DNA from 2 places in the Duganella hordei genome. Region 1 is predicted to be linked to the other one. Evidence: predicted binding sites of a transcription regulator. Region 1 holds the regulator's gene; the other holds the start of a gene.
The links. The regulator FNR, encoded in region 1, switches genes on or off when oxygen is low (the NO sensors DNR and NnrR bind a similar motif). The targets are predictions, from matches to a motif close to TTGATNNNNATCAA.
Positions count from the first base shown of each region.

Region 2: ABWW33_RS20850 (lipid-binding SYLF domain-containing protein) is a predicted target of FNR. The motif match lies at 6,150-6,163, and genes of this name have one in related genera.

Region 1 covers NZ_BPWI01000001.1:836,434-846,564, forward strand. The annotation lists gene ABWW33_RS03525 (MgtC/SapB family protein) at 1-464, opposite strand, end outside; gene ABWW33_RS03530 (universal stress protein) at 478-1,746, opposite strand; gene ABWW33_RS03535 (sensor histidine kinase) at 1,953-3,470, shown strand; gene ABWW33_RS03540 (response regulator) at 3,457-3,870, shown strand; gene ABWW33_RS03545 (response regulator) at 3,867-5,378, shown strand; gene ABWW33_RS03550 (response regulator) at 5,368-6,006, shown strand; gene fnr (fumarate/nitrate reduction transcriptional regulator Fnr) at 6,175-6,978, shown strand; gene ABWW33_RS03560 (TraR/DksA family transcriptional regulator) at 7,000-7,386, opposite strand; gene yghU (glutathione-dependent disulfide-bond oxidoreductase) at 7,534-8,376, shown strand; gene ABWW33_RS03570 (efflux transporter outer membrane subunit) at 8,511-9,971, shown strand; gene ABWW33_RS03575 (efflux RND transporter periplasmic adaptor subunit) at 9,968-10,131, shown strand, end outside.
Region 2 covers NZ_BPWI01000009.1:149,397-159,527, reverse strand. The annotation lists gene atzF (allophanate hydrolase) at 1-1,367, shown strand, start outside; gene ABWW33_RS20875 (hypothetical protein) at 1,395-1,541, shown strand; gene ABWW33_RS20870 (bifunctional aminoglycoside phosphotransferase/ATP-binding protein) at 1,538-3,148, opposite strand; gene ABWW33_RS20865 (zinc-dependent alcohol dehydrogenase family protein) at 3,138-4,139, opposite strand; gene ABWW33_RS20860 (universal stress protein) at 4,190-4,627, opposite strand; gene ABWW33_RS20855 (BON domain-containing protein) at 4,646-5,308, opposite strand; gene ABWW33_RS20850 (lipid-binding SYLF domain-containing protein) at 5,330-6,070, opposite strand; gene ABWW33_RS20845 (DUF5335 domain-containing protein) at 6,263-6,601, shown strand; gene ABWW33_RS20840 (adenosylcobalamin-dependent ribonucleoside-diphosphate reductase) at 6,598-8,397, opposite strand; gene groL (chaperonin GroEL) at 8,438-10,039, opposite strand.

The DNA of each region.
Region 1 (10,131 bases):
AGCAGCGGCCACACCACCAGCGCGGCGCCGGCCAGCATCAGGCCGTCGCGCAGTTCGCCGCTCTTGAGCGTGACGCGGACGAAATGGTGCAACGGCGCGCGCAAATCCAGCATCGACGCCACCAGCACCGCGAGGCCGGCCGACACGGCCGGATGGGCGATCGCGTTCACGCCCAGCAGAAAACTGAGGAACAGCGCCAGCTCGGTGACCATGCCCGCTTCCTGCACGTTGCCGCGGGAATAGCTGATCAGGGCCAGCGCCACCACCAGCAGCGCTGTCGCCTGCACCAGCGCGCTGGAGATGGTCTGCGCCAGCGCGCCCGCCAGCGCCACCAGCGCAAAGCTGCGCACCCCGGCCAGCGCGTGGGTGGGCGTGGCGCCCTTGCGCCGCTCGCGTTCGATGCCGATCAACATGCCGCTGCCGAGGGCCGCGCCCAGCCCGATCAAATCCGCGCCGATGTCCATGTGCGCGTCCGCGTCAGTGCGCCATCAGCACCGGCAAGGTCATCGCGCCGAGGATGGTCCGGGTGACGCCGCCCAGCGCCACCTCGCGGAAACGGGTATGGCCGTAGCCGCCCATGACCATCAGGTCGGCGTCGATGTCCGAGGCCAAGGTCAGCAGCTCGTTGCCGACGTCGAAAGGGGTGTCCCGCCGCTCGACCTCGACGGTGATGCCGTGCCGGGCCAGGTACAGCGCCAGGTCGGCGCCCGGCTGCTCGCCGTGCGCCTGATGAGGGGCGTAGGGATTGAAGATGGCCAGCGTGACCTTGGCCGCCCGCTGCAGCAGCGGTATGGCGGCGGTGACGGCGCGCGTGGCCTCGAGGCTGCCGTCCCAGGCCACCATGACCTTGTGGCCGATGCGTGCCATGCGGCCGGAGTGGGGCGTGACCAGCACCGGCCTGGGCGCGTGCAGCATCACTTGCTGGGCCAGTCCCGGCGCCGGGGTGGCGCCCGCGTGGTCCGGATCGGCCTGGCCAACCACCACCAGGTCGGCATAGCGGGCGTGCAACGCCAAGCCCACATCGAGCTCGTCGTCGACGCAGCGCTTCTCGTGCGATTGCACGCCGAGCCGGCCGGCGGCGGCCGCGAAGTCGCCCAGCGCCAGGCCGGCACGCTCGCGCAGGAAACCGAGGTCGCCGACCTCGATCGGCATGCCCGGCGCGCCCGGGGGGAACAGGCTGGACTGCTGGATGAACCGGTTGATGCCGCTGCTGGCGACGCCGACCAGATGGGCTTCGAACGCGACCGCCAGCTGGGCCGCCATCTCGATGGCGCGCGCGGCGGGCTGGGATTTGTCGGCCTGCACGAGGATGGTTTTATAGGACATGGTCTGCTTCCTTCTTGTCATGGGTGGCTGTGGCAGGGGCAGGCGCCGGTGCGGATGCCGTTCGAAATCCTCCTGGCAGGCCAGGCAGGTCAGCGCGGCCGGCTGCACCCGCAGGCGCTCCGGCGCGACGGGGCCACCGCAGCTGACACAGCGGCCGTAGGTGCCGGCGGCCAGGCGCGCGCAGGCGCCCTCGATGCGGCGCAAGGCGGTCAGCTCCTCGGCCAGCAGCACCATGTCGCAACCGCGCAACTGGCGGGCCACGCCGGAATCGTCCAGCATGGCCCGGTGCTCCAGCAGCGCCGCCGCCAGCCACGCCGGCGCCTGCGCCAGATGCCGGCGCAGCTGTCCGTCCAATGCGGCGCGCAGCCGGTGCAGACGGTCGGCGAGCTGGTCCAGCTCGGCTGAGGGTGGGGGATTCATGGCTACAATGTACGGGCGCGCGCAGGCCACGTCTGTAGCATCAATTGATCCAGATCAAAATCGCCGGGAATACAAGGCCGGTCGCTATGCGCATGCAAGCCACCGCGCAACAGTTGCTTTCGAAATATTTTTTGGCATTCGGCGCGGTTCGATCGTATCATCTTGGGCATGAACGCCGGACCGGCGCAACTGTTCAGGATAGTCCGTTGAAAAATCTCCTTATCGAAGGCCAGAGCCTGGAGTGGCTGCTGGCGTCGGCCACCGACGCCATGCTGATTGTCGACCATGCCGGCGGCATCGTGCTGGGCAATCCCGCGCTGGAGCGGATGTTCGGCTACGGCCCCAACGAGTTGAGCGGCATGACGGTCGAGGCGTTGATACCGGCCCGCTTCCACCACGCCCACGTGGGCCAGCGCGGCGACTTTTTCCAGCAGCCGCGCTCGCGCGCGATGGGCGCCGGCGCCGAGCTGTTCGGGCAGCACCGCGACGGCCACGAGTTCGCCGTCGAGGTCAGCCTGTCGCCGCTGCACACCTCGCATGCGCTGCCGCTGGTGCTGGCCACCATCCACGACGTCACCGAACGCAAGAAGGCCGAGCAGGCGCTGCAGGAAAGCGAGGCGCGCATGCGCGCCATCTTCGAGACCGCCGTCGACGCCATCATCACCATCGACGAGCAGGGCGTGATGGAGCGCCTGAACCCGGCCGCGCAGCGCCTGTTCGGCTACAGCGAGGCCGAGGCGGCCGGCCGCAACGTGTCGATGCTGATGCCGCAGCCGCACCGCGCGCTGCACGACGGCTACCTGGCGCACTACCGCGAGACGGGCGAACAGCGCATCATCGGCAAGGGCCGCGAAGTCGAGGGCTTGCGCAAGGATGGCAGCGTGTTCCCGATGGAGCTGTCGGTGGTCGAGATGCAGCTGGGCGCGCGGCGCATGTTCACCGGCATGGTGCGCGACATTTCCGAGCGCAAGCTGGCGGAGGAGCACAACCGCCGCCTGATGCAGGAGATCAGCAGCGCCAACGAGGAACTGACCAACTTCGCCTACGTGGTGTCGCACGACCTGAAGGCGCCGCTGCGCGGCATCGGCTCGCTGGCCGACTGGCTGGCCACCGACTACGCCGAGCAGTTCAACGACGAAGGCAAGGAACACATGCGGCTGCTGATCAACCGGGTGCACCGCATGGGCAGCCTGATCGACGGCATCCTGCAGTATTCGCGCGTGGGCCGGGTCAAGGAAGCGCATACGCCGGTCGACCTGAACCGGCTGCTGGCCGACGTGGTGGACCTGCTGGCGCCGCCGCCGCGGTTCCGCATCACGGTCGCGCCGGGCCTGCCGACCGTGCTGATCGAGCCGACCCGCATCCAGCAGGTGTTCCACAACCTGATTTCCAACGCCATCAAATACATGGACAAGCCGGACGGGCGGATCGACATCGATTGCGCCGACGACGGCAGCCACTGGCGCTTCAGCGTGCGCGACAACGGCCCCGGCATCGAGCAGCGCCATTTCGAGCGCATCTTCCAGCTGTTCCAGACGCTGGCCTCGCGCGACCGGGTCGAGAGCACCGGCGTGGGGCTGGCGCTGGCCAAGAAAATCGTAGAAATGTATCAGGGACGGATCTGGCTTGAATCGCAGACCGGGCAGGGCAGCACGTTCTGGTTCACGCTGCCCAAGTCCTCTCCGTCGCAACCCAGAACAGGACAAGCCCATGAAAGTGAGTAACAAACCCATCCTGCTGGTCGAAGACGACCACGTCGACATCATGACGATCAAGCGGGCATTGAAGGAAATCCACGTCGGCAACGCCGTGATCAGCATGGAAAACGGCGAGGCTGGCCTGGAGTATCTGCGCGACCCGGCGCAGGAACGGCCCTGCATCATCCTGCTGGACTTGAACATGCCGATCATGAACGGCATCGAGTTCCTGCAGCAGATCAAGCTCGACCCGTCGCTGCGGCGCATCCCGGTGGTGGTGCTGACCACCTCCGAGGAGCAGCAGGACAAGGTGCGCAGCTTCGACCTGGGCGTGGCCGGCTACATGGCCAAGCCGGTCGACTACCGCCGCTTCGTCGAGATGATGCGCTCGATCGACCTGTACTGGACCATCAGCGAGATGCCGTGAACGCCGACCTTGCCGACAACGGCGCCGGCGCCCCAGCGGTATTGCGGGTGCTGATCGTCGAGGATGACGTGGTCGACCGCATGGCGTGCCGGCGCGCCTTCGCTGCCGATGCCACCGGCGGCTTTGCGCTGCTGGAGGCCGACAGCGGCGAGCGCGGGCTCGAGCTGGCGCGCGAGCAGCGGCCCGACTGCATCCTGCTCGACTACCATCTGCCGGACCTGACCGGCCTCGAATTCCTGGCCCACCTGAACGCCGACGGCGCCGGCCAGGCCATCCCGGTGATGATGCTGACCGGGGCCGACAGCGCCGCCGTGGCGGCCGAGGCGATGCGGCGCGGCGCGCGCGACTACCTGGTCAAGGACGTCGACGGCCGCTACCTGGAATTCCTGCCGGGGGCGATCCACCGCATGCTGCGCGAGCAGCGCCTGCTCAACGACAAGCGCCAGGCCGAGGCGCAGTTCCGCACGCTGGTCGAGCAGATGCAGGCCATCACCTACATCGCCGAGCTGGGCGAGGGCGGCGCGCTGCGCTACATCAGTCCGCAGATCGGCATGCTTGGCTTCACCCCCGCCGAGTGGCTGGCCGACCCCGGGCTGCACGGGCGGCAGATGGATCCGGCGCAGCGCGCGTCCACGCTGCGCGCGCTGGACGATTGCCGCCGCGACGGCAGCCCGCTGCGGCTGGAATACCGGCTGTCGGCACGCGACGGCCAGGCGCTGTGGTTCCGCGACCAGGCCGAGCTGGTGCGCGACGACGAGGGACGGCCGCTGTTCATGCAGGGCATCATGATCGACATCACCCAGAATAAGCTGACTGAACAGGCCTTGCTGGCGTCGCAGCAGGCGCAGCGCGACCTGGCGGCGCACCAGGAAAGAATCAAGGAACACGAGCGCAAGCGCATCGCCCAGGAAATCCATGACGAGCTGGGCGGCCTGCTGACCGGCATCAAGGCCTATATCTCGGTCAGCATGGACCGCGGCGCGGCGGCCGGTGCGGCGCCCGAGCCCTTGCTGGCCGAGGCGGCCGGACTGGCCCAGGACGCGATCGAGACGGTGCGCCGGGTCATCACCGACCTGCGGCCCAGCGTGCTCGACCAGCTGGGCGTGTGGGCCGCGCTGGAATGGTATGCGGAGCAGATCGAACGCCGCTCCGGCCTGCACTGCGCCTGCGCCATCAGCCCGGCCGCGTCGGCGCTGGAGCTGGGCGCCGAGCGCAGCACGATGCTGTTCCGCATCGCGCAGGAAGCGCTGACCAATGTGGTGCGGCACGCCGAGGCCAGCGCGGTGCAGCTGCGGGTAGACTACGCCGACGGCGTGCTGCAGCTGCGCATCGACGACGACGGCAAGGGTATCGCGGCCGAGCGCTTGCTCAATCGCGAGTCCTGGGGCATCCTCGGCATGCACGAACGCAGCCGTCATTTCGACGGCGAATTGAAAATCACCGGCAGGCCGGGGCAGGGCACGACCCTGCTGCTGCGCCTGCCATTGGACGCACACCATGAGCAATAATCCCATCCGCGTGCTGCTGGTCGACGACCACGCGATCGCCCGCAACGGCGTGCGCTTGATGCTGAGCACGGTCGACGACATCCGCGTCGACGGCGAAGCCTGCAACGCCAACGAGGCGCTGCAGCTGGCGCAGGCGCAGGAATTCGACGTGGCGCTGCTCGACATCACCATGCCCGGCAAGAACGGGCTGGAGCTGCTCAAGCAGTTGCGCGCCGAGCGGCCCAAGCTGGCGGTGCTGATGCTGAGCACCTACGCCGAAGATATCTACGCCGTGCGCGCGCTCAAGCTGGGCGCGGCCGGCTACCTGACCAAGGATGCGCCAACCACGGCGCTGGTGGCGGCGGTGCGCAAGGCCGCATCCGGGGGCAAGCACGTGAGCCCGGCCCTGCTGGAAAAGCTGGCCAGCCTGATCGGCGGCGGCGAGGTGGGCAAGCTCGAGGCGCTGTCGAACCGCGAGCTGGAGGTGTTCAAGCTGATCGCGGCCGGCGAATCGCTGGTGCGCATCGGCGAGACGCTGCACCTGAGCCCCAACACGGTGACCACCTACCGCGCCCGCATCCTGGAGAAAATGGGCCTCGACAGCAATGCCGAGCTGACCCGGTATGCGTTGGAGCACGGCATCATCTAGTTTCATATTGCAAAGGTTGTAGGGGAAGCCCTACAGATTTCTGTCCGGACTCCCCTACGCGACACGGCAGCGAAGCCCGATAACCGCGCGGCCGCCGATCGCCGATACTGTCTCCATACCGCAGCCAACGCTCAGATGCTGCGAAAAACACAACAGGGAGCAGCGAACATGACGACCAACCTCCAACTGGCAACACACAATGGCGGTGCCGTGAGCAGCAGCCAGAACAAATGCGCGATGTGCGGCTTGAAGAACCTGTGCCTGCCGGTGGGGCTGAACGACGCCGAGGTCAGCCGCCTCGACAAGATCATCGGCCGCCGCCGCCGCGTCGAACGCGACGAAAACCTGTGCCGCATGGAACAGCCGTTCAACAACCTGTATGCCGTGCGTTTCGGCCATTTCAAGACCTCGCGCGTCAACCACCGCGGCGAGCAGCAGATTACCGGCTTCCAGATGGCCGGCGAGCTGCTGGGCATGGACGCCATCGGCACCGGCCAGCACGGTTGCGGCGTGGTGGCGCTGGAAGACAGCGAAGTGTGCGAGATCCCGTTCGCCCGGCTGCAGGAATTGTTCGCCGACGTGCCGCAGCTGCTGCAGCACTTCCACCGCATCATGAGCCAGGAAATCATGCGCGAGCAAAACGCGATGATGTTTCTCGCCAATATGCGGGCCGAGCAGCGCTTCGCCTTGTTCCTGCTGAATCTGTCGACGCGCTATGCGGCGCGCGGCTACTCCCCCAACAGCTACCAGCTGCGCATGTCGCGCGAGGACATCGGCGACTACCTGGGCCTGACCATCGAAAGCATCAGCCGGCTGCTGTCGCGCTTTCGCAGCAACGGCTGGATACGGGTCGACAAGCGCGACCTGACCATTGTCGACCGCGCCAGCCTCGAGGCGCTGGCGACCGGCGCCGACCAGGACGGCACCAAGGTGGCCGCCAAGGCGCTCGGCCGCACGCCGGCGGTGGCCTGAGGCAGTGAGCCTGCCGCCGGCTCAGCCCGGCGCGCGTCCCGACCGTTCGACCGCCGTCTGGCAATCCACGCACGTCTGGGCGCTGGGCTCGGCCCGCAAACGGGCCGCCGCGATGGCCGCGCCGCACTGCACGCAGGTGCCGTAGCTGCCCGCGCGCACGCGTTCCAGCGCCTCGTCGACGGCGCGCAATTCCATCAATTCGTGATTGAGCAGCGCGATGTCGGTGTCGCTGAGCTGGCACGCTTCGGCCTGGTCGGCATCGATCGCGTAGCTATTAAACAGCGCCATCTGCTGTTGCTCGTCGGCCTGGTGCAGGCGCTGGCGCAACTGCTGCGCCAGTTCGCGGCGCCGCAGCAGCAGACTACTGTTGAGCTCGTCTATGACGTGGGCGCTGCTGTCGGGACTCATGTCGATCTCCATTCACTTGTTCAATGCAGCCATCGTAGAGACTCGCCCGTGCAATTTGATTGATGCAAATCAAAAAGGGCCGGCTTCGGATAGAATGGTTTTTCGCGCGCAAGCAGCAGCTTGCACGCTCACTGTGAGGAGAGATGCATGACGGATCCATCGAAGTATGTACCGCCGGCGATCTGGGTCGCGCCGGCATCGTCGGGCGGCACGTTCGGCAACATCAACCGCCCGGTCGCCGGCGCCACCCACGAACAGGAACTGCCGGTCGGCAAGCATCCGCTGCAACTGTATTCGCTGGGCACGCCCAACGGCGTGAAGGTCACCATCATGCTGGAAGAGCTGCTGGCGCTCGGCCATGGCGGCGCCGAATACGACGCCTGGCTGATCCGCATCAACGAGGGCGCCCAGTTCTCCAGCGGCTTTGTGGCGGTCAATCCCAACTCCAAGATCCCCGCGCTGGTCGACCGCAGCGGCGCGCAGCCGCTGCGCGTGTTCGAGTCCGGCTCCATCCTGATGTATCTGGCGGAAAAGTTCGGCGCCTTCCTGCCCACGGAAACGGCGGCGCGCACCGAAACCCTGAACTGGCTGTTCTGGCAGATGGGTTCGGCGCCGTTTGTCGGCGGCGGCTTCGGCCACTTTTACGCCTACGCGCCGGAAAAGCTGCAATATCCAATCGACCGCTATGCGATGGAAACCAAGCGCCAGCTCGACGTGCTGGACCGCCAGCTGGCCGAACACCGCTACGTCGCCGGTGACGAGTACACGATCGCCGACATGGCGGTCTGGCCGTGGTACGGCGGCATGGTGCTGGGGCAGTTGTACAGCGCCGCCGAATTCCTGTCGGTGCACGAGTACCGGCATGTGCGGCGTTGGGCCGACGAGATCGCCGCGCGTCCGGCCGTCATCCGCGGCCGCAAGGTGAACCGCACGTTCGGCAACCCCCAAGACCAGGTGCTGGAGCGGCACGACGCCGCGGATCTGGACTGACGCCGGCCGCTGGCATCGACGTCGGACCGAGGCACTGAAACACCGTGCCTGCGGTGCGTTTTGATCTGGATCATGGTTTTTTCACTCACTTGCTCTCATAGTAAAAGCCCGTTCGGCCCAAACGAGAGCATGTCATGTACCACACCAACGTCGCGCCGCCGACGGCGGCCATCCGGCTCGGAAGGGCGGGGGCGCCGCTGTTGTTGGCCTGTCTGACCGGCTGCAGCCTGCTGCGCCCGGTCGATCTGCCGCCGCCGGCGCCGGCGTTCCAGCCGCCGCCGGCCTGGTCTTCCGGCCACACCGCCACGTCCTCCGCGTCCGATGGCGCCGCGCTTGCCGGCTGGTGGCGCCGCTTCGACGATCCGCTGCTCGAGCAGTTGGTGACGCGCGCCCTGCAAGCGAACACCAGCATCGCGTCGGCGCGCGCTTCGCTGCAGCAGGCGCGCGCCACGCGCGATGCCGCAGCCGCAGCGCTGGCCACCACCGTGGTCGGCAGCGCCCAGGCCCAGCGTAGCAAGCTCGACGGGGCGTCCGCCACCAATAGCTACAACCTGGGCTTCGATGCCAGCTGGGAACCGGACCTGTTTGGCGCCAACCATCATGCACTGGCGGCCGGTGCGGCCACGCTGCAGGCCAGCGCGGCCACGCTGGCCAACGTGCAGGTCTCGGTCGCCGCCGAGGTGGCGCGCAGTTATATCGAACTGCGCGGCATCCAGGCACGGCAAGTCATCGCCCGCGACAACCTGGCCAGCCAGCAGGCCACGCAGCAGATTACCGCATGGCGGGTCCAGGCCGGACTACTGACTTCGCTGGAGCAGCAGCAAGCGATCACCGCCACCGAGCAGGCCGCGGCCCAGTTGCCGGTGCTGGAGAGCAGCCGGGCGTTGCTGGCCCACAGCCTGGCCGTGCTGTGCGGGCAGGCGCCGGCCGCGCTCGACGACGCGCTGGCGCCGCCGCAGGCGATACCCGCCGGCGGCGCAGAGCTGGCGCTGAGCCTGCCGGCCGCCACACTGCGCCAGCGTCCCGACGTGCGCGCGGCCGAAGCCCAGCTCGAAGCGGCCCGCGCCAAAGTGGCCCAGGCCGACGCCGCGCGCTACCCGGTGCTGCGTCTCGAGGGATCGCTGGGATTGAGTGGACTTGCCGCGGGCGGCAGCGGCGCGGCGCTGCTGCGCACCTTGCTGGGCAGCGTGGCGGGCAATGTGTTTGACGGCGGCGCCAGCGCGGCCCAGCTGCGGCTGCAACGCGGCGCGCTGGCGCAAGCGCAGGCCGGCTATCTGGCGACGCTGCTGACCGCGTTGCAGGAAGTGGAGGATGCGCTGGCCGCGCAGGCGGCCGACCGTCTGCGCCTCGATCATTTGCGGCTGGCCGCCGCGGCGGCCGACAGCGCCGCGCTGCTGGCGCGGCAGCGCTACGCCAGCGGCCTGGTGGACTTTCAAACCGTACTGGAAACCCAGCGCGCGCTCTACACGTCGCAGGACGGCGTGGCAACCGCCAGCGCCAACGTCGGCACCGACCAGGTGCGCCTGTACAAGGCACTGGGCGGCGGCTGGCAACCCGACGGCGGTGCCGCACCGATGAAGGGAAGCACACCATGAATCAACGTATGGCAGCACCGGCCGTCGTCATCGACGCACCACCACGCCCCTGGTGGCGGCGCGCCGCCGTGTGGGGCGCCGCGTTGGCGCTGCTGGCGGCCGGCGCGGCGGCGTACGCGTGGCGGCAGCATGCCCAGGCGGCACGGGCTCCCGCCTATGT
Region 2 (10,131 bases), on a different contig from region 1:
TGCATCCGGATTACGTCTCCGGCGGTTCCAGCGCCGGCTCGGCGGTCGCGGTGGCGCTCAGCCTGGTGAGCTTCGCGCTGGGCACCGATACGGCCGGTTCTGGCCGGGTGCCGGCTGGATTGAACAACATCGTCGGCTTGAAACCGAGCCGTGGCCTGCTCAGCACGCGCGGCGTGGTGCCGGCCTGCCGTACGCTCGATTGCGTCTCGATCTTCGCCGCCACCGTCGGCGACGCCTGGACGGTAACGCAGGCGGCGGCCGGCTACGACGAAGGCGAGCCGTATTCGCGCACGCTGCCGATGGCCGGCGTCAAGCGGCGCGGCTATCGGATCACCGTGCCGGCACAGCCGGAATTCTATGGCAACCAGGCCGCGCAGCACGCCTACGAAGCCAGCCTGGAACGATTGCAGCAGCTGCCGGACTGCCACCTCGCCAGCATCGATTTCACTCCCTTCCGCGAGGCGGCCCTGCTGCTGTATCAGGGGCCATGGGTGGCGGAGCGCATGGCCGCCGTCGGCGACTTCTTTACCGACCACCGGCAGGCGATGAATCCCGTCGTTGCCGGCATCATCAGCCAGGCCGACCGGTACAGCGCGGTCGATGCCTTCAACGGCCAGTACCGCCTGGCGGCGCTGCGGCGCCAGGCCGAGCGGCAATTGCAGGGCTATGACTTCATGCTGGTGCCGACCGCGCCGACCATGCCGACCATCGCCGAGGTCGAAGCGGAGCCGGTATTGCGCAATTCGGAGCTGGGCTACTACACCAACTTCGTCAATTTCTTCGATATGGCCGCGCTGGCTATCCCAGCCGTCGGACGGGCCGACGGCCTGCCGTTCGGTGTCACCCTGATCGGCGCGGCGGGATCGGACCACATGCTGGCCGCAGCCGCCGAAGGCTTCGTACCGCTGTGGCAGCCCGCCAATGCGCCGGCCATTCCCGTTGTGGGCCAGCCCCTGCCGTTTGCCGAGGCCAGCATCCAGCTGGCGGTGGTCGGCGCCCACCTGGAAGGACAGCCGCTCAACTGGCAACTGCTGGAACGGGGCGCGCGCAAGATAGAAAGCACCCGCACCAGCGCACGCTACCGGCTGCACGCGCTGGCCGGCACCACCCCGCCCAAGCCGGGCCTGGAGCGCGTAGTCGAAGGCGGCGCGGCGATTGCGGTGGAGTTGTGGGAGCTGCCGTTGCGAAATTTCGGCGCGGTGGTGGCCGAGGTGCCGGCGCCGCTGGGCATAGGCTCGTTGGAGCTGGCTGACGGCCGCTGGGTCAAGGGATTTGTCTGCGAGCCGTATGCGCTGGCCTCCGCACGCGACATCACGCACTTCGGCGGCTGGCGCGCTTACCTGGAACATGGCATGGAAAATGCTTAGTTGTTTCGGGTCACTTGGAGAGCAGCCATGAAAAAAAATTTCAGCAAAACGACGCTGCGCGGCATGGTCGGCGGAGCCTGCCGGCTCTGCCGCGCGGTCTTGAAAATGCTGGCCAGCCGGCCTGCGGTCGTCTATCCGTCGATCGCGGCGGCCATGCAGCGCAAATCGCTTTAGGGCGCCGGCGCGCCGGACCGATTATCCAGGTCTTGCAGCCTCGCGCGTATCGCCACCGCCAATGCGGCGGCCCGCGCGGCGTCCCAGCCGCCGCCGGTATCGACCACCAGCGCATGCGCCTGCTCCTGCGCCTGCAGGGGCTCGCGCGTCTGCTGCTGATAGGCCAGCAGCCCGACGCCGGCGTCGGAGGCTTGCTCCGACTCGCCGCCGCGCGCGGACAGGCGTGCCGCCAGCGTCGCCGCAGGGGTGACGATATCGAGCAATAGCCAGCGAGCGCGGAGCCGGCGCGCCAGCCGGACCAGGCGCCGGCGCTGCCATCGCTGCAGAAACGCCGCATCCAGCAGTACCGGCTGGCCGGCCGCCGCCGCGCGACAGGCCAGCCGCAGCAGCCAGCCGTAGGTTAGACGGCTGGCTTGCCCGGTATAGATGCCGGCTCCCGGGGAGGCGGCGGCGCGCTGGCTGGCGGCCATCCCGTGCAGGCGCTTGCGCTCGACGTCCGAACGCACGCGCACGGCGGCAAGCGGCTCGACCAGACCGTCGCACAAGGTCGACTTGCCGCTGCCGGACAGCCCATGCGTCGCCAGCAGCAACGGCGGCGCCGGCAAGGTAGCTTGCAGCGCCCAGCCCAGATAGTGTTCCGCCTCGGCCATGGCTTGTCCCCTGGCCGCGCCATCGCCGCCGCGCAGCAGCGCCACCTTGGCCCGCACCAGCGCCCGCTGGCAGCGGTAATACGGCAGCAGCACCGCGCCGTCATAGTCCCCACCGCGCTGCAGATAGGCGTCCAACAGCCGCGCGGCCAGGTCGGCGCGGCCGCGGCACTGCAAATCCATGCAGACAAAGGCCAGGTCCTGCTGCACGTCGGTCCAGCGCAGGCTGGCGTTGAATTCGATGCCGTCGAACACCAACACCTGGTCCGCCAAGGTCAGGATATTGCCGCAGTGCAGATCGCCGTGGCATTCGCGCACCCAGCCGCCGGCCCGGCGCCGCGCGTAGCGGCTGGCCAGCCGGCGCTGCTGCGCGTCCAGCCAGGCCGCCAGCCGCGCCAGCGTCGCGCGCGCCGGTGAGGCCGGTGGCAGCAGCGCGTTCACTTCGGCCAGATCGGCGCCGGTGCGCTCGCAGATGGCCGTCGGCGTGCCCCACGGCGTGTCGGCCGATGCGCGCGCGGCGCCGGCATGAAAGTCGGCCAGCAGCAGGCCCAGGTCCCGCGCCTCGCCGGCATCAAGACTGCCGTGCGCCAGTCGCGCCGTCCACAGCGCCTGCTGGTCGAAGCGCAGCATCCGTACGGCGTAGTCCAGCACCGGGCCGGTGCCGCCGAACTGTGGCTGGCACGCGCTGCCGGTGACCGCCTCCACGCCAAGGTACAGGCTGGGCGCCAGCCGCCGGTTCAGCCGCAGTTCCTCCTCGCAGCAGCGGCGCCGCGCCTCGACGTCGCTGTAGTCGAGCCAGTCGAGCCGGAGCGCCTTCTTGAATTTGTAGGCGTGCGCGCCGGCCAGCAGCACCCATGAGATATGGGTTTCGATCAGCTGGCCGTCGAGCCGCCGCGCCAGCGCATGGATCAGCTGCCGCTGGCGTACGGCGGCCTGCGCCAACGGCGCGTCAGCGCCCATGGTCCGGCACCAGCACGGCCGCGCCGTCAAATGCGCCGGCCCTCAGGTCGGCCAGCGCTTCATTCGCCTGCAGCAGCGGATACGTCACCGGCGCGGTGCGCAGGTCGATCTGCGCGGCCAGCCGCATGAACGCGGCGCCGTCGGCCCGCGTCAGATTGGCCACCGAGCGCAGGCTGCGTTCGCCCCACAGCAGCGCATACGGCATGGCCGGCAAGTCGCTCATGTGGATGCCGGCGCAGACCACCGTCGCACCCTTGGCGCAGGCGGCCAGCGCCAGCGGCACCAGCCGGCCGTCGGCGGCGAACAGGATGGCCGCGTCCAGCGGCACCGGCGCCGGGCCGCTCGATGGGCCGGCCCACACCGCCCCCAGCGACCGGGCGAACTGCTGCGAGCGCGTGTCGCCGTCACGTGTGAACGCGTACACTTCGCGCCCCTGCGCCACCGCCAGCTGGGCCACGATGTGGGCGGCTGCGCCGAAGCCGTACAAGCCCAGCCGCCTGGCGGCGCCGGTCATCGCATAGGCGCGATAGCCGATCAGGCCGGCGCACAGCAGCGGCGCCGCATGCACATCGTCGTAGCGGTCCGGCAGCGGCAGGCAATAGCGGCTGTCGGCCAGCGCGTAGCCGGCATAGCCGCCGTGCCGGTCGCAACCGGTGAAGCGGGCGCGGTCGCACAGGTTTTCCCGGCCGGCGCGGCAAAACGCGCACACGCCGCAACTGTGGGCCAGCCACGGAACGCCGACCCGCTGCCCCACCTGCCACCGTCGTACGCGCCCGCCGACGGCGCTCACGACGCCGACGATCTCATGCCCGGGCACCAGCGGCAGCCGGCGCGGCGCCAGCTCGCCGTCCAGCAGGTGCAGGTCGGTACGGCAGACGCCGCAGGCCGACACCCGCAGCAGCACGTCGTGGCCGCGCGGACGCGGCACGCCGCACTCGCGCTCACGCAACCGCGCACCGGCGCTGCTGTGTTCCAGCACCATGGCCCGCATGACGGCGCCCGCCGCCGGCCCGACCCTTCCCGTCGCAGGTAGATCGGTACTCAACGAAACACCAGCACCGGCAAATGGCAGTGGGTCAGCACTTTCTGGGTTTCGCTGCCCAGCAGCAGCGCCTGCACGCCCCTGCGGCCGTGCGACGCCATCGCCACCAGGTCGCAATGATGCTGGAGCGCGGCGTCGATGATGGCTGCATACGGATGCTCATGCTCCATCGTCAGCGTGTCGCACGCCACGCCTCTCGAGCGGGCGGCGGTCGCCACCCGCTCCACGCAAGCGCGGGCCCGCTCCTGGCTATGGACCGCGTAGCCTTCCGGGGTATCGGCTAGCACCTCGGCGCGCGTGCTCAGCACGTGGAATGGCTCGGTCACGTGCAGTACCGTCAGCCGGGCGCCCGTCTCTTTGGCGAAGCTCAGGCACGGCGTCATGGCGGCGATGGACGGCGCCTCGCCGTCGGTGGGAAACAGGATATGTTTAAACATGGAAGGCCCCCGGCGCCGTCAGCGCGTCAGCGTGGCATCGATGGTGATCAGGTTGTTGACGTGGGTCACGCCGGGGGCCAGCCAGGCCGCCCGCTCGGCCGCCTCGCGCTCGGACCATGAACGCACGCTGCCATGAAGCGTCACCGTGCCGCCGCTGGCCTCGACCCGCAGCCTGGCCGCATCGACCGCGGCATTGCGGTGAAAGGCCGCAACGATCTTGCGCTCCACGTCGTGGGGCTCGACCGCCGGCCGCAGGTGTATCTGGTTGGTGACGCCGCGCACGCCGCGTATCCGGCGCACCGCCTGTTCGGCGCGCTGGCGCTGGTAGTTCCATTCCACCTCGCCCTCCAGCTTGAGCATGCCGCCGTCGGCCACCACCTGGATCGATTCGGCCGAGTGCGGCAGCTGGAATTTGAGCACGGAGGCCGCTTCGCGTGCGATGTCGGCGTCGAGCCGGCCCTCGCCGGCCAGCCGCACCTCGATATCGTTGGCCACGCCAGCCACGCCGACGACGCGCTGCGCGGCGCGTTCCGCGACGATCTTCTGGCTGTAGCTGCGGACAAAGCCACTGAGCGTGACGATTTTCTCGCGCACAGAAACGCCCACGTCGGCCGCGGCCAGATCGGCATCCCAGGCCAGCTCGTGCTCGACGTTCTTCTTGATGTCGCTATCGGTCATCATGACTTCCTCCTTGCGTCGCCGCTACTTGGTGATGGTCGAGGCCTCGCCCAGCGCCTGTTGCAGCGGCTGCGCCTGCGGATTGCTGACGGTGCCGGCGGCGATGTCCTTCGGCGACAGCGTGCGGCCGTAGTAGGCGTTGGTCAGGTTTTGATTGAAGCGGATGTCGTTCAGTCCGATCGCCACGGCGTCGCCGAACAAGCCCTTGGTGCCGCTCCAGGCGACCACATCACCGGTGCCCGCCGTGCCCTGGGCCAGCTTGGACCAGTTGACCACGGTCAGGCCGGCCTCGGCGCTGAGGGCGAAGTTGTTTTTCTTCATGAACTCGGCGACCGCCTTGTCGTTGTTGAGGACCATGGCGATCGCCCCGCCCTCGGCGCCGACCTGCAGGCCCACCGTCAGCCCGCCGAGGTCGTAGAACGCCGGTCCGCTCCAGCTGCCGTCGGTGCGCTTGAGCAGCAGCAGGCCGGCGCCGCCGTGGGCACCGACGCCGAGCGCCGCGCGCCCGTACGACGGCACGATCAGCACGCCCTTGGCCTGCTGCAGCAATTGCTTCATGCGCGGCTCGGCCTCGAGCTGGCGTACCACGGCCAGCGCGTCGCTGACGCGCCGCGTCGCGCTTTGCGCCGGCTTGGAACTGGTGTCGGCCTGGCTGGACTGGTTCGATTGATCAGCCTGGCCCGCCGCCTGCGCCACCGTTGCGCCGCAGATGGCCAATGCCACCAGACTAGCCAGTACGCTTTTCCGCTTGGTATGAATAGGCATAGCGTTCCCTCCTGGGTTAGTGTTCTTGCACACCCCTCGTGTACCGGATCATGCTAGTCCCGCCACCCACGTGACATCCTTGATCTCGGTCAAATGCGCACTGTATTGGCCCAAGGAGGGAATCCTCGGCCGCGGCGATGGTCAAAAACAGGAAGGCGGACCGTCCCGCCGCCGTACTATGGGAGACCAGCCATGACCACCACCAGCAAGCTCGAGAAAACGGCATGGAAGCCGTACTTCGATCACGTCTCCACACTTCTGGAGGGAATGAACGTCGGCATCGAAGTCGCATCGCTGCAGATCGGCAGCCAGTTTGCGGCCGAATGGCTGCCGCTGACCGGTGTCGTCTACGATCCGAAGAACGACCTCATCGCGATCATGGCGGAGGGGCTCGACCACATGATACGGCGCCCGCGCGAAGTGTTTATCGAGACCAAGGGCGTCAACCTGCTGAGCATGGAGGTGGTCGACGCCGACGGCGTCAGCCAGGTCATCCGGTTCAGGGAACCGCTGAAGCTGCCGGCGCCCTAGACGCCGGCGGGGCCGCGCCGCTGGCCGCAGCGCGTCAGCGCCGGCTCGACGGCGCCGCCGGCACGAAACACCGTGCAGCCCTTGAGGCCCAGCCGGTAGGCGTCGTTGAGCAGCGCCTCGACCTGCTCCACGCCGGCCTGCGCGGGCAGGTTGACGGTCTTGGAGATCGATTGGTCGACATGTGCCTGCAAGCGCGCCATCAGCAGCAGCTGCCGCGCCGGGTCGACGTCGGCCGCCTCGACCAGCGCGTCCGGCAGCGGGACATGCTCGCCGTGCAGCTGTCGAAACAGGCGCCAGGCATAGTCGCTGCCCTCCATGACCGCCGTGCCGCCGCCGGCGGTGCGCACCTCGCGCCGCAGTTGAAAGGCGTAGACCGGTTCGATGCCGCTGGAGATATTGTTGGCGAGCACGCTGATGCTGCCGGCCGGGGCAATCGCGGTCAGGTGGCTGTTGCGGATGCCGTCGCGCCAGATGCCCTCGATGATGTCCTGCGGCAGCGACTGGATGAAGTCCCCGCCCAGGTACTCGGCCGCGCGGTAGGCCGGAAACGCGCCGCGCTCGCGGGCCAGCGCGATCGACGCGTGGTAGGCCGCGTGGCTGACGGTGCGCATGACGGTGTCGGCGATATCGAGCGAGCTGTCCGTGCCGTAGCGCACGCCCAGCATCGCCAGCGCATCGGCCAGGCCGGTGATGCCGATGCCGATGCGGCGCGCCGCGTGCGCGGCGCTTGCCTGCGCCCTGAGCGGAAACGGCGACACCTCGTACACATTGTCCAGCATCCTGGTGGCGGTGGTAGCGGCCGCAAAGATGCCCTGCAGGTCCAGCCGCGGATGGGCGCCGAACGGCTGTTCGACGAAGCGCGTCAGGTTCAGCGAGCCCAGGTTGCAGGCGCCATGCGGCGGCAGCGGCACTTCGCCGCAGGGATTGCAGGCGCTGATGCTTTCCCTGTAGCGCAGGTTGTTCGAGCGCTGCACGCGGTCGATGAAGATCACGCCGGGGTCGCCGCAGTCAAAGGCGGCCTCGGCGATGCGGCGCCACAGCGCGCGGGCGCCGACGGTGGCGGCCACCAGGCAGGGCTCGGGCGCCACGCCGCCCGACCACAGCCGTTCGCACACCACGCCGCCGTCCGGCACCGGGTGCCCGGCCAGAGGGAACACCAGCGGCCACGGCGCATCCTCATCCACCGCCTGCATGAACGCGTCGCTCACCAGCACCGACAGGTTGAAATGGCGCAGCGTCCCGCCCTGCCGCTTGGCGTCGATGAAGCGTTCGATATCGGGGTGATCGCAGCGCAGCGTCGCCATCATGGCGCCGTCGCGCTCGTGGGTCGACAGCAGCGTGGCGCAGGCGCTCTCCCACAGCTGCATGAACGACACCGGCCCGGAGGCGATATGGCCGCTCTGGATCGCCCGCGCGCCGGCCGGCCGCAGCGGGGAGAAATCGCAGCCGATGCCGCCGCCGGCCTGCAGCGTCACCATCGATTCCCCCAGCGCCGAAAAGATGCCGTCCAGCGCGTCGTGCAGCGTGCCGGTGACGAAGCAGTTGAACAGCGTGCGGCGGCGCGCGCTGCCGGCGCCGGCCAGGATGCGGCCGCCCGGCAGGAAACGGAAGTCGGCCAGCAATTGCATATAGCGTTCGCGCCACTGGTCGCGGTGATGGGCATCGGGCTGCGACAGCGCCAGCGCCACCCGCTCCCAGCTGGCGGCGATGTCCGCCTCGCCGGCGTCGCCGCCGGCCCGGTACCTGGTATGCCAGACATGGGCCGACAAGGGTTCCGACAATCGATCGTTTGGCATGATCACCTCCGTGGCGGCGTACCGCCTTGGTCTTTATTCTTTAGACTACGACGACATCGGCCGGCGGCTGCGTCTCCACCACCACGCAATCGGTGGTCAGCACCAGGCCGGCAATCGAGGCGGCGTTGCGCAGCGCCAGGCGGGTGACCTTGGTCGGATCGATGATACCCATCGCAGTCAAGTTGCCGTACTCGGCGGTGGCCGCGTTGTAGCCAAAGTCGCCGCCGCCATGGAGCACCTTGTCGATCACGACATCGGGCTCGCCGCCGGCGTTGGCGACGATCTGCCGCAGCGGCGCCTCCAGCGCCTGGCGCACGATGCGCACGCCACACTCCTGCGCCATATTCGCCGTCGCCACGGCGTCGAGCGCTGCGCGCGCGCGCAGCAGCGCCACGCCGCCGCCGGCGCCGACACCCTCCTCCACCGCCGCCCTGGTCGCATGCAGCGCGTCTTCCACGCGCGAGCGTTTTTCCTTCATTTCCGTCTCGGTCGAGGCGCCGACCTTGATCAGCGCGACGCCGCCGCCCAGCCGCGCCAGGCGGGCCTCCAGCCGGCCGCGCTCGACCGCGTTGGCGACCCTGCCCAGCTGCTGGCGTATCGCCGCCGCCTGACGCTCGATGCGCGCCGCGCTGGCCTCGCCGGCGATAATCGTCGTGCTGTCATGGTCGACCTCGACCCGCTGCGCCTGGCCCAGCTGGTCGAGGGTCGCCTTGTCGAGCGCCATGCCGGCCGCCGGCGCGATCACCTGCGTGCCGGTGACGGCGGCGATGTCTTCCAGCTGGGCCGCGCGCTCGTCGCCGAATCCCGGCGCCTTGACCGCGCACACCTTCAGCGTGCCGCGCAAGGCGTTGACCACCAGCGTCGCCAGCGCGTCGCCGCTGACATCGTCGGCAATGACCAGCAGCGCCTGGCCGCCCTGGATCAGCTGTTCCAGCAAGGCGTACAGCTCGGCGCCGGCCGACATGTGCCTGGCGCAGACCAGGATCCGCGCGTTCTCCAGCACCACCCGTCCCTTGCCGGGGTCGGCCACGAAGTACGGCGACAGGTAGCCGCGGTCGAACTGCAGCCCTTCCACCACTTCCAGCTCGTTGTCCAGGCCGCGCCCGTCCTCGGCCCTGACCACGCCCTCGCGCCCGACCCGCTCCAGCGCCTGGGCGATCATGGCGCCGATCGCCGCATCGCCGTTGGCGGAGATGGCGGCGACCTGGGCGATTTCCTGGCTCGAGGCGATGGTGCGGGAGGCCTCGTGCAGGCCGGCCACGACGGCCTCGACGGCGGCATCGACGCCGCGCTTCAAGTCCATCGGGTCGAGGCCGGCGGCGACATACTTCATCCCCTGGTAAATGATGGCCTGCGCCAGCACCGTCGCCGTGGTGGTGCCGTCGCCGGCCATCTCGGACGTCCTGGCCGCCACCTCGCGCACCATCTGCGCACCCATGTTCTCGCTCTTGTCCGGCAACTCGATCGCCCTGGCGACGATGACGCCGGAATTGATGATCATCGGCGCGCCCCGGCCGTCGTCCAGCACCACGGTGCGGCCCCTGGGACCCAGCGTGACCTTGACCGCGTTGGCCAGCGTATTGATACCGGCGTGCAGCCTGGCGCGGGCGTCGTCGTGAAACAGCAGATGTTTGGCCGGCATGTTTCCTCCCAGGTGACAGGACTGTCCGCCGCCTCGCCAGCGCCCGGCGACGCGGCCAACCCTGCCAGCATATGACCCGCCGCCCCGCCAAG